Methylomagnum ishizawai: one gene and its partner. The protein of the gene in region 2 interacts with the protein of the main gene of each other region in a pairwise test. Links are inferred from orthologs where the notes say so. Each region holds a gene or a part of one and is shown on either strand. Other genes may lie near its edges.

The links.
Region 1: the proteins of recR (region 2) and recO interact in binary tests that used the Escherichia coli proteins (3 or more experiments, as listed by UniProt). The link is inferred for Methylomagnum ishizawai from one-to-one orthologs.

The regions. Positions count from the first base shown.
Region 1 is NZ_FXAM01000001.1:3,378,448-3,387,391, reverse strand. The notes cover bases 2,556-5,554. They hold recO (DNA repair protein RecO), read left to right. Parts: upstream 2,556-3,693; coding sequence 3,694-4,416; downstream 4,417-5,554. Other genes in these bases: B9N93_RS15090 (hypothetical protein), read left to right, coding at 5,298-5,554; pdxJ (pyridoxine 5'-phosphate synthase), read left to right, coding at 4,413-5,165; era (GTPase Era), read left to right, coding at 2,823-3,704; rnc (ribonuclease III), read left to right, coding at 2,556-2,826. Also shown: lepA (translation elongation factor 4), read left to right, coding at 1-915; lepB (signal peptidase I), read left to right, coding at 927-1,700; B9N93_RS15115 (DUF4845 domain-containing protein), read left to right, coding at 1,760-2,137; more of rnc, read left to right, coding at 2,134-2,555; more of B9N93_RS15090, read left to right, coding at 5,555-5,957; B9N93_RS15080 (hypothetical protein), read right to left, coding at 6,334-7,227; B9N93_RS15070 (bile acid:sodium symporter family protein), read left to right, coding at 7,919-8,944. UniProt on the Escherichia coli protein: Involved in DNA repair and RecF pathway recombination.
Region 2 is NZ_FXAM01000001.1:3,533,251-3,538,454, forward strand. What follows is about bases 2,272-5,204. They hold recR (recombination mediator RecR), read left to right. Parts: upstream 2,272-3,404; coding sequence 3,405-4,004; downstream 4,005-5,204. Other genes in these bases: dnaX (DNA polymerase III subunit gamma/tau), read left to right, coding at 2,272-3,043; B9N93_RS15825 (YbaB/EbfC family nucleoid-associated protein), read left to right, coding at 3,065-3,388; B9N93_RS15835 (histidine triad nucleotide-binding protein), read left to right, coding at 4,088-4,429; B9N93_RS15840 (hypothetical protein), read right to left, coding at 4,522-4,983; B9N93_RS15845 (5'-nucleotidase), read left to right, coding at 5,169-5,204. In the rest of the region: B9N93_RS15805 (CheR family methyltransferase), read left to right, coding at 1-272; B9N93_RS15810 (hypothetical protein), read left to right, coding at 395-1,069; more of dnaX, read left to right, coding at 1,370-2,271. UniProt on the Escherichia coli protein: May play a role in DNA repair. It seems to be involved in an RecBC-independent recombinational process of DNA repair. It may act with RecF and RecO.

The DNA of each region.
Region 1 (8,944 bases), 150 kb from region 2 along the record:
GTGTTCGCCGGGCTGTATCCGGTCGAATCCGACGATTACGAGGATTTGCGCGAGGCGCTGAACAAGCTCAACCTCAACGACGCCGCCCTGCAATACGAGCCCGAGACCTCGCAGGCGCTGGGCTTCGGCTTCCGCTGCGGCTTCCTCGGCATGTTGCACATGGAAATCATCCAGGAGCGGCTGGAACGCGAATACGACCTCGACCTCATCACCACGGCCCCCACCGTGGTCTACGAAGTCCTGAAGTCCGACGACTCCACGATCCAGATCGACAACCCCTCGAAACTGCCCTCGCCCAACGAAATCGAGGAAGTGCGCGAGCCCATCATCGAAGCCCATATCCTGGTGCCGCAGGATTATCTCGGCAACGTCATCACTCTATGCATCGAAAAGCGCGGCGTGCAGAAGAACATGCAATACATGGGCGGGCAGGTGGCGATCAATTTCGAATTGCCCCTGAGCGAAGTAGTGTTGGATTTCTTCGACCGGCTCAAATCGGTCAGCCGCGGTTTCGCCTCGTTCGACTACGAATTCAAGCGCTTCCAGGCCGCGCCCCTGGTCAAGCTGGACATCCTCATCAACGACGAGCGGGTGGACGCCCTGTCCCTGATCGTCCACCGCGATATCAGCCAAAGCCGGGGCCGCGATTTGGTGGAACGCATGAAGGATTTGATCCCGCGGCAGATGTTCGAGGTCGCCATCCAAGCCGCCATCGGCTCCAAGATCATCGCCCGCTCCACGGTCAAGGCCATGCGTAAGAACGTGTTGGCCAAATGCTACGGCGGCGACATCAGCCGTAAACGCAAACTGCTGGAAAAACAAAAAGCGGGCAAGAAACGCATGAAACAAGTGGGCAAGATCGACATCCCGCAGGAAGCCTTCCTCGCGGTCCTGCGCGTCAACAAAGATTCCTGATGGGCGGCGGCATGGACTTCGATTTTTCTTTTTTCCTGGTGCTGGCGACCTTGGTGACCGGCGTGGTGTGGGGTGGCTATGTGCTGATGCTGCGGGTTCAAGGCGTGGAACCGCCGCCCCCGGATAAAGAACCCATCCTGGTGGAATACGCCCGTTCGTTCTTTCCCATCGTCCTCATCGTCTTGTTGCTGCGCTCGTTCCTGGTGGAGCCGTTCCGCATCCCCTCCGGTTCGATGATGCCGACCCTGTTGGTCGGGGATTTCATCCTGGTCAACAAATTCACCTATGGCATCCGCCTGCCGGTCATCAACACCAAGATCGTGGAGATGGGCCAACCGGCGCGGGGCGATATCGTGGTGTTCCGCTATCCCAAAGACCCGACCATGGATTACATCAAGCGCATCGTTGGCCTCCCCGGCGACCGCATCGGCTATGTCCATAAACAGGTGTATGTGAACGGCGAGCCGGTTAAGCAGACCGCGCTGGGAATCTACGAAGGCAGCCAACCGGGTAGCCAATGGGGCGGCGAAACCCTGCTCAGCGAGGATTTGGGCAGCGTCACCCACGATATCCTGGCGCGGGTTGGCGAACCCGCCGCGAAGGAAGGCGAATGGACCGTACCGGAAGGCCAATACTTCGTCATGGGCGACAACCGCGACAATAGCAACGACAGCCGGTTCTGGGGCACGGTGCCGGAAGCCAACCTAGTCGGCAAAGCCTTCTTCATCTGGATGAGCTGGGACGGCGGCATCGCCTTCAACCGGATCGGCACCTCGCTAAAATAATCCAGGGGCTTCCCAAACGGGCGTCGCTCTCGTAACCACCATAATTAGGGGCATGGTCCATGAATCAAACTCCCGTTCGCCAAGGTGGCATGACCTTCCTCGGCTTCGCGTTGCTGATGTGCTTGGTCGGCTTTTTCGCGATGCTGATTATCAAGATCGGCCCGATTTACCTGGACCACTACAAAGTGGTCGCTTCCCTGGAATCCTTGAAAAGCGATGCCAACTTGGCGACGCGATCCAAGCAGGAAGTCCTCCTTAGCCTAGCGAAACACTGGGATATCGACATGATCAACAGTGTCACCAAGGATAATGTTTATATCACCAAGGACGGTTCCGGTATAACGATACAAATCGCTTATGATGTCACCCAGCCCATCATGGGCAATATCGATATCGTCGCCCATTTCGACGATTCTATTGAGGTAGCCGCACGTTGATCCAAGAGCCGGAAAAACTCACCAGGAAACTGGGCCTGCACTTCAGGAATCCGCTGCTGGTGAAGCGCGCCCTCACCCATCGCAGCGCCGAATCGGATAACAACGAACGGCTGGAATTCCTCGGGGATGCGGTGTTGGGTTTTGTGATCGCCGAACGCCTGTACGGCAAATTCCGCGACGCCGACGAGGGCGTCCTCAGCCGCTTGCGGGCCATGCTGGTCAACCAGACCTCGCTCGCCAACCTCGCCCGCAGGCTGAACCTCGGCGACTATCTCATCCTGGGTTCGGGGGAACTCAAGAGCGGCGGCTACCGGCGCGATTCCATCCTGTCCGACGCCCTGGAAGCCTTGATCGGCGCCCTGCTGGTGGACCAGGGCATGGACGCCTGCCGCCATTGGATCCTCAACCAATTCGCCGAGCAGATCGAGGCCCTGTCGGTGCAGGATTGGAAGAAAGACCCCAAGACCCGGCTCCAGGAAGCCATGCAGGCCCGTGGCCTGGAATTGCCGGTCTATATCCTCAAATCGGTGGTCGGCCAACCGCACGACCAAACCTTCGTGGTGGAATGCCGCATCGCGCTGACCGCCGAGACCTGCGAGGGTACCGGCTCCTCGCGTAAGAAAGCCGAGCAGCAAGCCGCCGAGAAAATGCTGGCCAAACTGGTCCAGGACTTCGGATTCAAATCATGAAAGCAGGTTATGTCGCCCTGGTGGGCCGCCCCAACGTGGGCAAATCGACCCTACTCAACCATCTGATCGGCCAGAAAATCAGCATCACCTCGCGCCGCCCGCAGACCACCCGCCACCGCATCCACGGCATCAAAACCACGGAGGCGGGGCAGGCGGTATTCGTCGATACCCCCGGCATCCACGCCAGCCAGAAGCGGGCCATGAACCGCTATCTCAACCGCACGGCGGGCACGGCGTTGCTGGACGTGGACGTGATCGTGTGGATCGTGGACCGGCCCGTGTGGCTGGCCGAGGACGACCTGGTGCTGGAACGCATCCAGACCTCCGCCGCCCCGGTGATCCTGGTCATCAACAAGGTGGACCGGCTGGAGGATAAAGCCGCCCTGCTGCCCTTCCTGGAAAGCGCCCAGCAGCGCCATCCCTTCGCCGCCCTGATCCCGGCCTCGGCCCTGCGCGGCCACAATCTGGACGCGCTGGAACACAAGATCATGGAACTCCTGCCCGAGGGCGAACCGATCTTCGACCAAGACCAACTCACCGACCGCAGCCTCAGGTTCCTGGCGGCGGAAATCATCCGCGAGAAGCTGATCAGGTCGCTGGGCCAGGAAGTACCCCACGCCCTCAGCGTGGAGATTGAGCAATACCAGACCGAGGGCAAACTGACCCGCATCGCCGCCTTGATCTGGGTGGAGCGGGAAGGCCAGAAAGCCATCGTCATCGGCCAGCAGGGCGAAGTGCTGAAAAAGGTCGGCGAACGCGCCCGCCAGGATTTGGAGCGCCTGACCGAGGGCAAGGTGTTCCTGCAACTCTGGGTCAAGGTCAAGGAAAACTGGTCGGACGACGAACGCGCCCTACGCAGCCTGGGTTATGCCGAATGAACCCGGCCAGGACGCGGTCATCCTCCGCCGCCGCGACTACCGCGAAACCAGCCTGCTGCTGGATATTTTCTCGGAGCCACAAGGCCGCTTGAGCCTGCTCGCCAAGGGCGCGAAACGCGGGCGCAATCTAACTGCCGTCCTCCTGCAATGCTTCGCCCCCTTGCGGCTGGCCTGGGCGGGCCGGGGCGAACTCCCGGTGCTGACGGCGGCGGAACCCTGCGGCGCGGCTATCGCCCTGCACGGCACCGCGCTCTACTGCGGCTTCTACCTGAACGAACTGCTCTCGTACCTGCTCCCGCCCCTTGACCCCTACCCGGAAGTGTTCCGGCTGTACCTGGACACGCTGGGGCGGCTCGCCCAGGCCGAAGATTGCCCAGAACCCGCCCTGCGCGGCTTCGAGGTCGGTTTGCTGGAATACCTGGGCTATGGGCTGTGCCTGGACCGGGAGGCCGGTTCCGGCCAACCCATCGATCCCGCCCAAACCTACGCCTACCACATCGAATCCGGCCCGGTGGCCTGTCCGCCTGGGCAGCCCGGGGCCATCCACGGTTCTACCCTGCTGGACCTGGGCCGCGACCGCCTGGAAACCCCGGCGGCGCTCAAGGAAGCCAAACACCTGATGCGGCGGGTCGTCCAGCATTATCTCGATGGCCGCGGCCTCAAAAGCCGCGACTTGTTCCAACCATCCACAGGGAAAGCAACCCACGCATGAACGCCATAGCCCCCATCCTCCTGGGCGTCAACATCGATCATATCGCCACGCTGCGCCAGGCCCGCCACACCCGCTACCCGGAAGTCGTCCAAGCCGCCCTCATCGCCGAGCAGGCCGGGGCCGACGGCATCACCGCCCATCTGCGCGAAGATCGCCGCCACATCCAGGACCGCGATATCGAACTTTTGGCGGCGCTGCTGCACAGCCGCTTGAACCTGGAAATGGCCGTGACCGACGAGATGATCGCCATCGCCCGCAAAACGAGGCCCGCCGCCTGCTGCCTGGTGCCCGAGAAACGCGCCGAATTGACCACCGAAGGCGGCCTGGATGTCGCCGCCGACATCGCCCGCATGAAGGACGCTTGCGCCGCCCTGGCCGAAGCGGACATCGAAGTCTCCCTGTTCATCGACGCCGACCCGCGCCAGATCGAAGCGGCGGCGCGGGCGGGCGCGCCCGTGATCGAACTCCATACCGGCCATTACGCCGATGCCGCCGGCCCCGGCGCGAGGCGGCGCGAACTCGAACGCTTGCAAGCGGCGGCCCGGTTGGGCGGGGAACTCGGCCTGACCGTCAACGCCGGCCACGGCCTGCATTACCACAATGTCGCCGATATCTGCCGCATCTCCAATATCCACGAACTCAACATCGGCCATGCCATCGTGGCGCGGGCGGTCATGACCGGACTGGACCCCGCCGTGCGCGACATGAAGCGGACCCTGGAAGCGGCCCGGGCCTTAATTGACCGATGAAGGCTATTCTGCGATATTTGCCGGTCGAAATTGGCGGCGGCCCCATGGAACCACCCTGGGCGCGGCACGCGGCCATCCGCGACGGCTCACGGGGAAGTCCGAATGTACGAACAATATCGAGGCAAGCGAGTGGTGGCTAACCGGTCTGGCCAGCGCGGCCTGGTCCGGCAAGCCCTGCCGGTGCCGCAAAGACGCGCCAGCGGGATTTTCGCGGCGCTGGCGGCGGGCGTCCTGCTGGCCGCGGTGCTGGTGCTGTTCCTCCAGGTCCAAGGCTTCGTCAACCATCTCGAAGCCCAATGGGCGGCGGACACCGGCGGCGACACCCGGCTCCGCGCCCTTAACCAGCACATGGAAGCTCTGCAAACCAAGTTCAACGCCCTCCTGGCCGACTCGGTCGAAGTCCGGCTCAAGGCGCTGGAAAAAAGCGTCGAATCCGGCAAGGTGGCGCTGGAAGACCTCCGCGCCTTCGAATCGCTCAAGAACGACCTGCAAACCCTCGAAGCCTACACCGAACGGGCCGGCACCACGCTGGGGCTGGATTCGGCCCGCCAAGAGCATGGGCGCTACCAACCCATGGCGGCGGGCCAAGCCGCCGCCCTCCACAAAACCGACCTCAAGGGCGAACTGGCCGAACTCAAGACCTTGTTCTATGGCTGCCTCGCGGCGCTGGCCGTGGCCTTGCTGGCGCTGGCCCGCTATTGGGCCAACCAGCGCCGGGCCATCCGGCAATTGGAACTCCTGGCGACCCTGCCGATGCTGGCTGGCCCGCCGCCATCCGACCGTTCCCGCTGACCGGTGAGGAAAATGGCGTGGCGGTTGAGGACGAAGGACGGACGCGCCCGCTACGCCAAGCGCAAATCCACCGTCGAGCCGGTGCTCGGGATCATCAAGCACGTCATGGGCTTCCGCCAATTCTCGCTCCGGGGCCTGGCCGCCGTCACCGGCGAGTGGACGCTCGTCACCCTGGCCTTCAACCTGAAGCGGATGAACGTGCTGCGCTTCGCCTGAAGGGGGGCGAACCGCGCCCCGATGGCGCGGAAAGCGCCGGTCGCGCGACTCATCAGCGCCACAGGGCCTCCTCCATCGGCGAAAGGAGCCGGAAACCGGACCACAAGCCGCCCGACAACCCTTCAGGTCAATTCGCCAGTACTCAAGTCCGACAGACTCCTTAGGGCTTGGTCGTGAACGAGGTCTTGGGTTTCCACAACACCGTGGGCGAAACCCCGGTTTCCAGAGGTTGGGTTTCCAACCGGACATTGTCGAAGTCCACCTCGATGCCTGGGGCGTTCTGGGTTCCAGGGACGTTCAGATTGACCAGCCTGATGGTCAGCGGATGTTGGTCGTCCATCAATGCCCCCCATTCCTCGACAGAAGTCACGGCCACCTCCATCGATATCCGCTTGAATTTGCCTTCCAGCGGGATGCCGATGTTGACGCGTTGGGTGATGATGGTAGCGCCCGCCAGGAGTTGCACGGCATAGCCGGGAAAGCCGTCGAGGTCGAAGTACTCGAGGTTCGCGAAGTCCGTGTTGCCGAAGGGGAAGGCAAGCCCGCTACCGATATTGCCGACATCCACGCTCAGCAAATAGCGGGTATCGGGCTGGAGGGTGACGCCCGCCAGGGTCTGTTGCAAGCCCAGCGGATGGTTGGCGACGTTCGGGTCGGGGCCAGGGCCGGGAACTTGGGTGTGATCGCCCCAGAGCAGCGCCACATGATGCCCGTCCGGTGCCTGCGCCGGGTCGAAGACGGTGTCGAAAACGCCGGGGTTGTTCGGGTTTAACAGCCCTGGTGTGAAGTTGCCGTTCAGGCCGATGCCGTCTGGGTTGTAGACCTCCCAGCCGGGGATTTGGAAGTTGTTCAACGACCCCACGAACATGCCGCCGGGCAGTTGGGTGGCGTTGCCGCCCGGCAGGCTCGCGGAAACTTCCGGCGGTAGTTCCTCGAACGAGGGATTTTGGACGGGCAAGACCTCGGCCAGTGCCACGTTATGGGCGGTTCCTGCAACGGCCAGGGCCAGGGCCAGGGTCAGGGCGGTGAGGGGGCGGTTCGGATGGATGTTCATGGCTTTTTTCCTTTATGAGGGCGCGTTGTGGGCGGGATGGTGTATCGCTGGGGAATGGCATCGGCGTCCGGGTTTCCCCCGCCGGGAATCATGCCTTCATAGGGAAACAAGGTCTGTTATGTATTTGCGGATCGATCAGCTAATTTGTCACTCGGATCAGGTGAATTCCGCACTCAAATAGCGATTGATCCTCCGAGCCCAGGTTCATGACCACCGCTCACGCCATCCGATTTGGAAAATCCCACCAAGCTGTCCGGCCATACGAGGCTAGGCCCATCCTGATGTTCGGAAGCGGGTGGGCTTGGCCTTGAAGGCGTAGACTCCGATTTGGCAACCTTAGTCCGTACCGCCATTATTTTGGCCGTTCTTGCCGGGTTTCTATATGCCACAGGAAAATGGAGCAATCCTTTGTATCTGCCCGTAAGGACATGGTGGTTTCTGATGCTGTCGGGGTTGGCGACGGGAGCCTCGTGGGTATGCTACTTCCGGGCGTTGAAAATCGGCGATGCTTACAAAGTGGCCCCGGTCGATACAATCAGTCTTGTGCTAGTAGTGCTATTCGCCGTGGTTTTTCTCAACGAACGCCCATCGCTGCGGGAATGGTCCGGGATTTTCCTGGTGGGCTTGGGCGTCCTTGTGCTAGCCATCAAACGGTAGCCCCGAAGCTTGGCTACCCCATCGAGAATAATCCATGAATCCCATCAAAAAACCCATCGAACTCCTTACCCATTTCATCCACCACTACTTTATTTGGATGATTATCTCGTCTTATTTTGTCGCCGCGCTACTGCCGGGATTTGGCGTTTGGATGCGGGAAGTTGAATTGGGTAGCGTTGTTTTGCTACAGAACAAAATCGATGTTTCTTTGCCACCCGTGATGTTGTCGTTATTGCTGTTCAATGCGGGCCTAGGCGTGAAACATCGGGAACTCGCCCAATTGGCGTACAAGCCGCAGTTGTTGTTGGCGGGGTTGGCGGGTAATTTGATTACGCCGCTGAGCTTCATCATGGGGGTGAACTTGGTCATGGCGCGTTGGCATAACCCGGAAGAGGTCCAGCACATTCTGGTGGGTCTCGCGTTGGTCGCCGCCATGCCGATTGCCGGTGCTTCCACGGCTTGGGCGCAAAACGCCGACGGTAATCTCGCTTTGAGTTTAGGCTTGGTGCTGTCCACCACCTTGCTGAGTCCCTTGCTCACCCCGCTGGTCCTCCATGCGGTCGGCTTCGTCACTACGGGCGATTATTCCGAGGATTTACACGAGGTTGCCGCCGATGGCGTGGTGTCGTTCCTTGGCGTTTGGGTCGTCCTGCCCTCGTTGTTGGGTGTGCTGATGCAACGGGTTATGGGCGAGCGGCGACTTGCCAGCGCCAAATCCGCTATCAGACTGGTCAACTATATTGTTCTGCTGTTGCTCAATTATTCCAACGCCTCGTTGAGCCTGCCCAAGGCATTATCCCAGCCTGATTTTGATTTCCTGGCTATTTTGCTGGTGATCGTGGTGGCGTTGTGCCTGTCGGCATTCGCCACGGGCTATCTGGTCGCACGAATCTTTCACGCTAGCCGGACGAACACGGTTGCGCTGATGTTTGGTTTGGGCATGAACAACAACGGCACAGGATTGGTGTTGGTTTCCATCGCGCTAGCCGACCACCCGGAGGTGATGTTGCCGATTATCTTTTATAACCTCGTCCAGCACCTTATAGCCTCGCTGGTTGAT
Region 2 (5,204 bases):
CCAGGCCGGATATCACCGCCAGGGTCGGGTTCCAGCCCTACAACCTGCTAGCCTCCTATGCGCCCTTGGGCAAATTCGACCTGATTTTCTGCCGCAACGTGTTGATTTATTTCCCGGACGACATCAAGCGCGATATTTTGACCCGGCTGGCGGGAGCGCTGACTCCTGGGGGCTATTTGTTCCTCAGCAGCACCGAAAGCCTGCCGCCGGGGGTCGACGGCTACAAAACGGTGCGCGGCAAATATTGCCGCTACTACCGGATCGGCCCTTGAGGTCAATTGGCTCCGAATGGCCGGTTCGACCACTTTCCACCCCACCCGGCCTCACCCAAGCGTATTAAAATAAAGGTAGCAGTATACATTCCTTAATCATTCAACCCCCGAGGGTGATCGCTATGAAACCCATCCACCACCTAGGCGTCGGCCTGATCGTACTGGCCGCTTCCACGCTGGGGACTCCCGCACAGGCCTTGCCCGTGTTGTTCGTCAGCACCGGCCATACCGGAGCGCAGACGCAAACCGATATCAACCATACCCAGCACTGGACCTTTTCAGTGTCCCAGAACGTCACCGTAGGCGGCGGCTTGTTCGACATGAAACGGGGTCCGTCCAGCACCGCCGATGTCAGCTTCGCGATTTTCGAGGGGACATATTCACCCCCCGCGAGCCTGGATAACGCCCTGCTGCAAAAGGATTTGACGAACACGGCCTTCGCCCAGCGATTCAAAGCCGTCCTGTTCCAAAACACCGTAACCACCCTGTTGGCCGGCCACACCTATACCGGCGTCCTGTTCTCCGACGCCCTCGACGCGCAGAACAAGGGCTATTTCGTCAAAGGCGGCTCGGCCAGCCCGCTGCTGTTCGTCAATGCCAAGGGCAAGGCCGTGGCCGGTATCGAAATACTCCCGTCCATCGCGCTTCCCGAAGCGCCGCCGTCCAGGTTCGCGTCCCCGGCCTCCACCGATGCCACCTTGATTCCCGAACCCACCCTACCCGCGCTCATGGCGCTGGGCCTCGCGGGCTTGGCCTGGGCGACCCGCCGCAGCCAACCCGCAGCGCACAAAACCTGATCCGGCCCGGCGGTTGTTTTGGACGCCAGCCGCCTTATTGAAAAGTCAAGGCTTGAATCGGCCCAAGCCATCCATCATAATGCGCGTCCTCATCGACGGCCCCGGTCCCCACGGCCCGGAGCCAACGCCAGAGTTCAATGGCAAGTCGTGTCGGTCCCCTCGCAACGATACGCTGCGAACCCCGCCAGGCCCGGAAGGGAGCAACGGTAGCACCGGATTCGTGTGCCGGGGTGTGGCTGATACGACTGCCACCCTCCCATCCCCCATGCCTACACGGTCGATAACCGGCAGCGAGCCCCGATGGCCTATCAGGCTTTAGCCCGCAAGTGGCGACCCCGTAATTTCAGCGAAATCGTCGGCCAGGAGCATGTCGTCAGGGCGTTGACCCACGCGCTCGAAACCGCCCGCCTGCACCACGCCTATCTCTTCACCGGCACCCGCGGCGTGGGCAAGACCACCTTGGCCCGCATCCTCGCCAAGGCCATCAATTGCGAATCCCCCAACGGCTCCGACCCTTGCGGCCAGTGCCTGGTTTGCCGGGAAGTGGACGAAGGCCGCTTCGTCGATCTGATCGAGGTGGACGCCGCCTCCCGCACCAAGGTCGAAGACACCCGCGACCTGCTCGACAATGTGCTGTACGCGCCCAGCCAAGGCCGCTACAAAGTCTACCTGATCGATGAAGTCCACATGCTCTCGGGGCATAGCTTCAACGCCCTGCTGAAGACCCTGGAAGAACCGCCGCCCCATATCAAATTCCTGCTGGCGACCACCGACCCCCAGAAAATCCCGGTCACAGTGCTATCGCGCTGTTTGCAGTTCAATCTCAAGCGCCTGACCCCGAGCCAAATCGGCACCCAGATGGAATCCATCCTGCGCCAGGAGGAAATCCAATTCGAGGCGAATGCCCTGAAAGCCCTGGCCCGCGCCGCCGATGGCTCGATGCGCGACGGGCTGAGCCTGTTGGACCAAGCCATCGTCCACGGCGGCGGACGCCTGGGCGAGGCCGAAGTCAGCGCCATGCTGGGCACGGTGTCGCGGCGGCCCGTGTTCGATCTGCTGGACGCCCTGGCCCGGAGCGATGCGGCGGCGCTGTTGACCCTGATCGAAGCCCTATCAGAACACGCCCCGAATTACGGCGATGTGCTGCAACAATTGCTGATCGCCCTGCATCACGCCGCCCTGGCCCAATGGGTGCCCGATGCGGTCCGCCGCGACGAGGACGCCGACCGTATCTTGGCCCTGGCCCAGCGCCTGAGCGCCGAGGATTTGCAATTGTTTTACCAGATCGGCCTGGTCGGCCAACGCGACCTGCCCCTCGCGCCCGATCCCCGAGGCGGCTTCGAGATGGTCTTGCTGCGGATGCTGGCCTTCCGTCCGGCGGAAGCCACGACCTACCCGTCCCAGCCCGGAACCGCCCCGGCGCATCACGACGGGCAGCACGCCAAATCCGCGCCGCGCCCGGAACCGCCCCGGCTGATCCATCCGCCCCAGGCCCGGCCCGAACCGCCACCGACCCCGGCTTCTACCCAGGCACCAACACCACCGGCCCAAACCACGCCAGCGCCGGCACCCAACCCGGACGGTGGCGCTCCCGCGCAGGTCAATTGGCGCGAACTGATCCGCGCCACCGGCGTCGCCGCCCTGGCCCGCGAACTGGCCAACAACTGCGTGCTGGAACACCTGGACGAAACCTCTTGCGTCCTGCTCCTGCATCCCAAGCAAGCCCTGCTCCGCGCCGCCCATACCGAGGCTAACCTGGAAAAAGCCCTGCAAGACTATTTCCGCCGCCCGCTCAAGCTCACCATTAAGCTCGGCGAACCCGCGGGAGAAACCCCCGCCTTGCAAAACCAGCGGCAAAAGGAAGAACGCCAACGGGCGGCGGAGATCGAAATAGAACAAGACGAAAACGTTATCGCCTTGAAGGAACGGTTCGATGCCCGCATCGTGCCCGGTTCCGTCAAACCCTTGGATTGAACCCGCCCCGGAGCCACCGCCATGAAGAATCCCCTCGCCCATCTGATGCAGCAAGCGCAGCAAATGCAGGAAAACCTGAAGAAGGCCCAGGAGGAATTGGCCGAACTCCAGGTCCGGGGCGAATCCGGCGGCGGGCTGGTCAAGATCGCCATGACCGGCAAGCGCCAGGTGCTCAAGGTGGAAATCGACGACAGCCTGGTGAAGGAAGACCGCGATATGCTGGAGGATTTGGTCGCCGCCGCCGTCAACGACGCCGTCAACAAGGTCGCCGCCCTCAAGCAGGAAAAACTGGCGGGCTTGACCGGCGGTATGGAATTGCCGGCCGGCTTCAAGCTGCCGTTCTAAGCTCCCGCCCCGCGCCATGTCCTCGACCGGAGCCCTCGGCCAATTGATGCAAGCCCTGCGCTGCCTGCCAGGGGTGGGACCGAAATCGGCCCAGCGCATGGCCTTCCACCTGTTGCAGCGCAACCGCCCCGGCGCCCGCCAATTGGCCGAGGCGTTGCTGGACGCCCTCGACCGCATCGGCCATTGCGCCGAGTGCCGCACCCTGACCGAAGGCACCCTCTGCCCCGTCTGTGCCAATCCCCAGCGCGACCGCTCCCTGCTGTGCGTGGTGGAAACCCCCGCCGAGGTCCACGCCATCGACCAGGCCGCGACCGGCTTCCAGGGCGTGTTCTTCGTGCTGCACGGGCGCTTGTCGCCGCTCGATGGCATCGGCCCGGACGAACTGCGGCTCGACCTCCTGGAACGGCGCTTCCAATCGGGCGAGGTCAAAGAAGCCATCCTCGCTACCAACACCACGGTGGAAGGCGAGGCCACCGCCCATTACATCCACGCCATGGCCCGGCGCGATGGCATCCGCACCAGCCGGATCGCCTATGGAATGCCCTTCGGCGGCGAACTCGAATACGTGGACGGCACCACCCTGGCCCATGCCTTCAAGGGCCGCCGGGAGTTCTGACCCCCCGCTCACCGTGGCGTGGCCCGGACGCAGCGCCGCAGAATCCGGGACAACCCATTCCTAAACCCAAAGGGGAATCCACCATGACCGACTGCCTGTTTTGCAAGATGGTGTCCGGCGAGATCAAGCCCGCCGTGGTCTACGAGAACGAACACGCGCTGGCGTTCCGGGATATCCGGCCCCGCGCCCCGGTACACGTGTTGGTCATCCCCAAGCGGCATTGCGCCACCCTGGACGACCTGCCGACCGACGATCCGGCCCTGGCCGCGGCCCTGCTCGGGGCGGTGCAGAAAGTGGCGGAATTGGAAGGCTTGGCGAACGGCTATCGCACCGTGATTAATTGCCGGGGTGATGGCGGGCAGGAGGTCTACCACCTGCACCTGCATGTGCTGGGGGGCCGGGCCATGGCTTGGCCACCGGGCTGAAGGGGAACCGGGGCAGCAAAAAACCCTGGGGCGGGCCGGCCCGCCCCAGGGTTGGATGCAGGGCCGGAAACACCGCCCCGCACGATCTCCGCCTAATTGGAAGGTTCGTTGAAATCCACGCCCAGGATGGACCAGCTATTGGGATCGGCCTCGTTGTCGGCGATCATGCGGACCTTGCAGGCGAACAGCCGATCCACCTGGCCTTTTTCCTGATCGACGATCCTGACGGTGGAACGGATGATGTAATGGCGGTTGCCCAAGGCCCAGGCTTCGGATTTCTCGTCGAGGAACTGGGCGGCGTCCGACAGATCGCCCTCGTATTTCACCGCGTCCTTGCAATGGCTCAAGGCATAGCCGATGCGCGGGGTCTTGTTCTCGATCTTGCCCAATTGCTCCTCTTCGGCCTCCTTCTCGAAAAAGGCATCCGATTTCACAATACTCATCACCAGGGGCATCACCCCGTTGTTCAACACCGTGTAGAGCAGGGCCACGAAAAGGATCAGGAATAAGATCGAAAATTTGCCGCGTGTGAATTTAGCGATGAAATCTTTCATGTTGGGTTGCCTTTGTCGTTTTCTCTTTATGTAACCGGTCAAGATGGGCAGGGTAGTCCGCTTGCAAGGGAGCGAATTTTGCGGGAGTGTGCCGCAAATGTACACAGGCAACCCGTCACGTCCGTTCCTTTGCCGCGGGCGGAGCCACGGCTGCCCCGCCACCACCCCACCCGGACCGGAACGCGATGAAACAGGATAAAAAACTCGTGGTCGCCATCTCG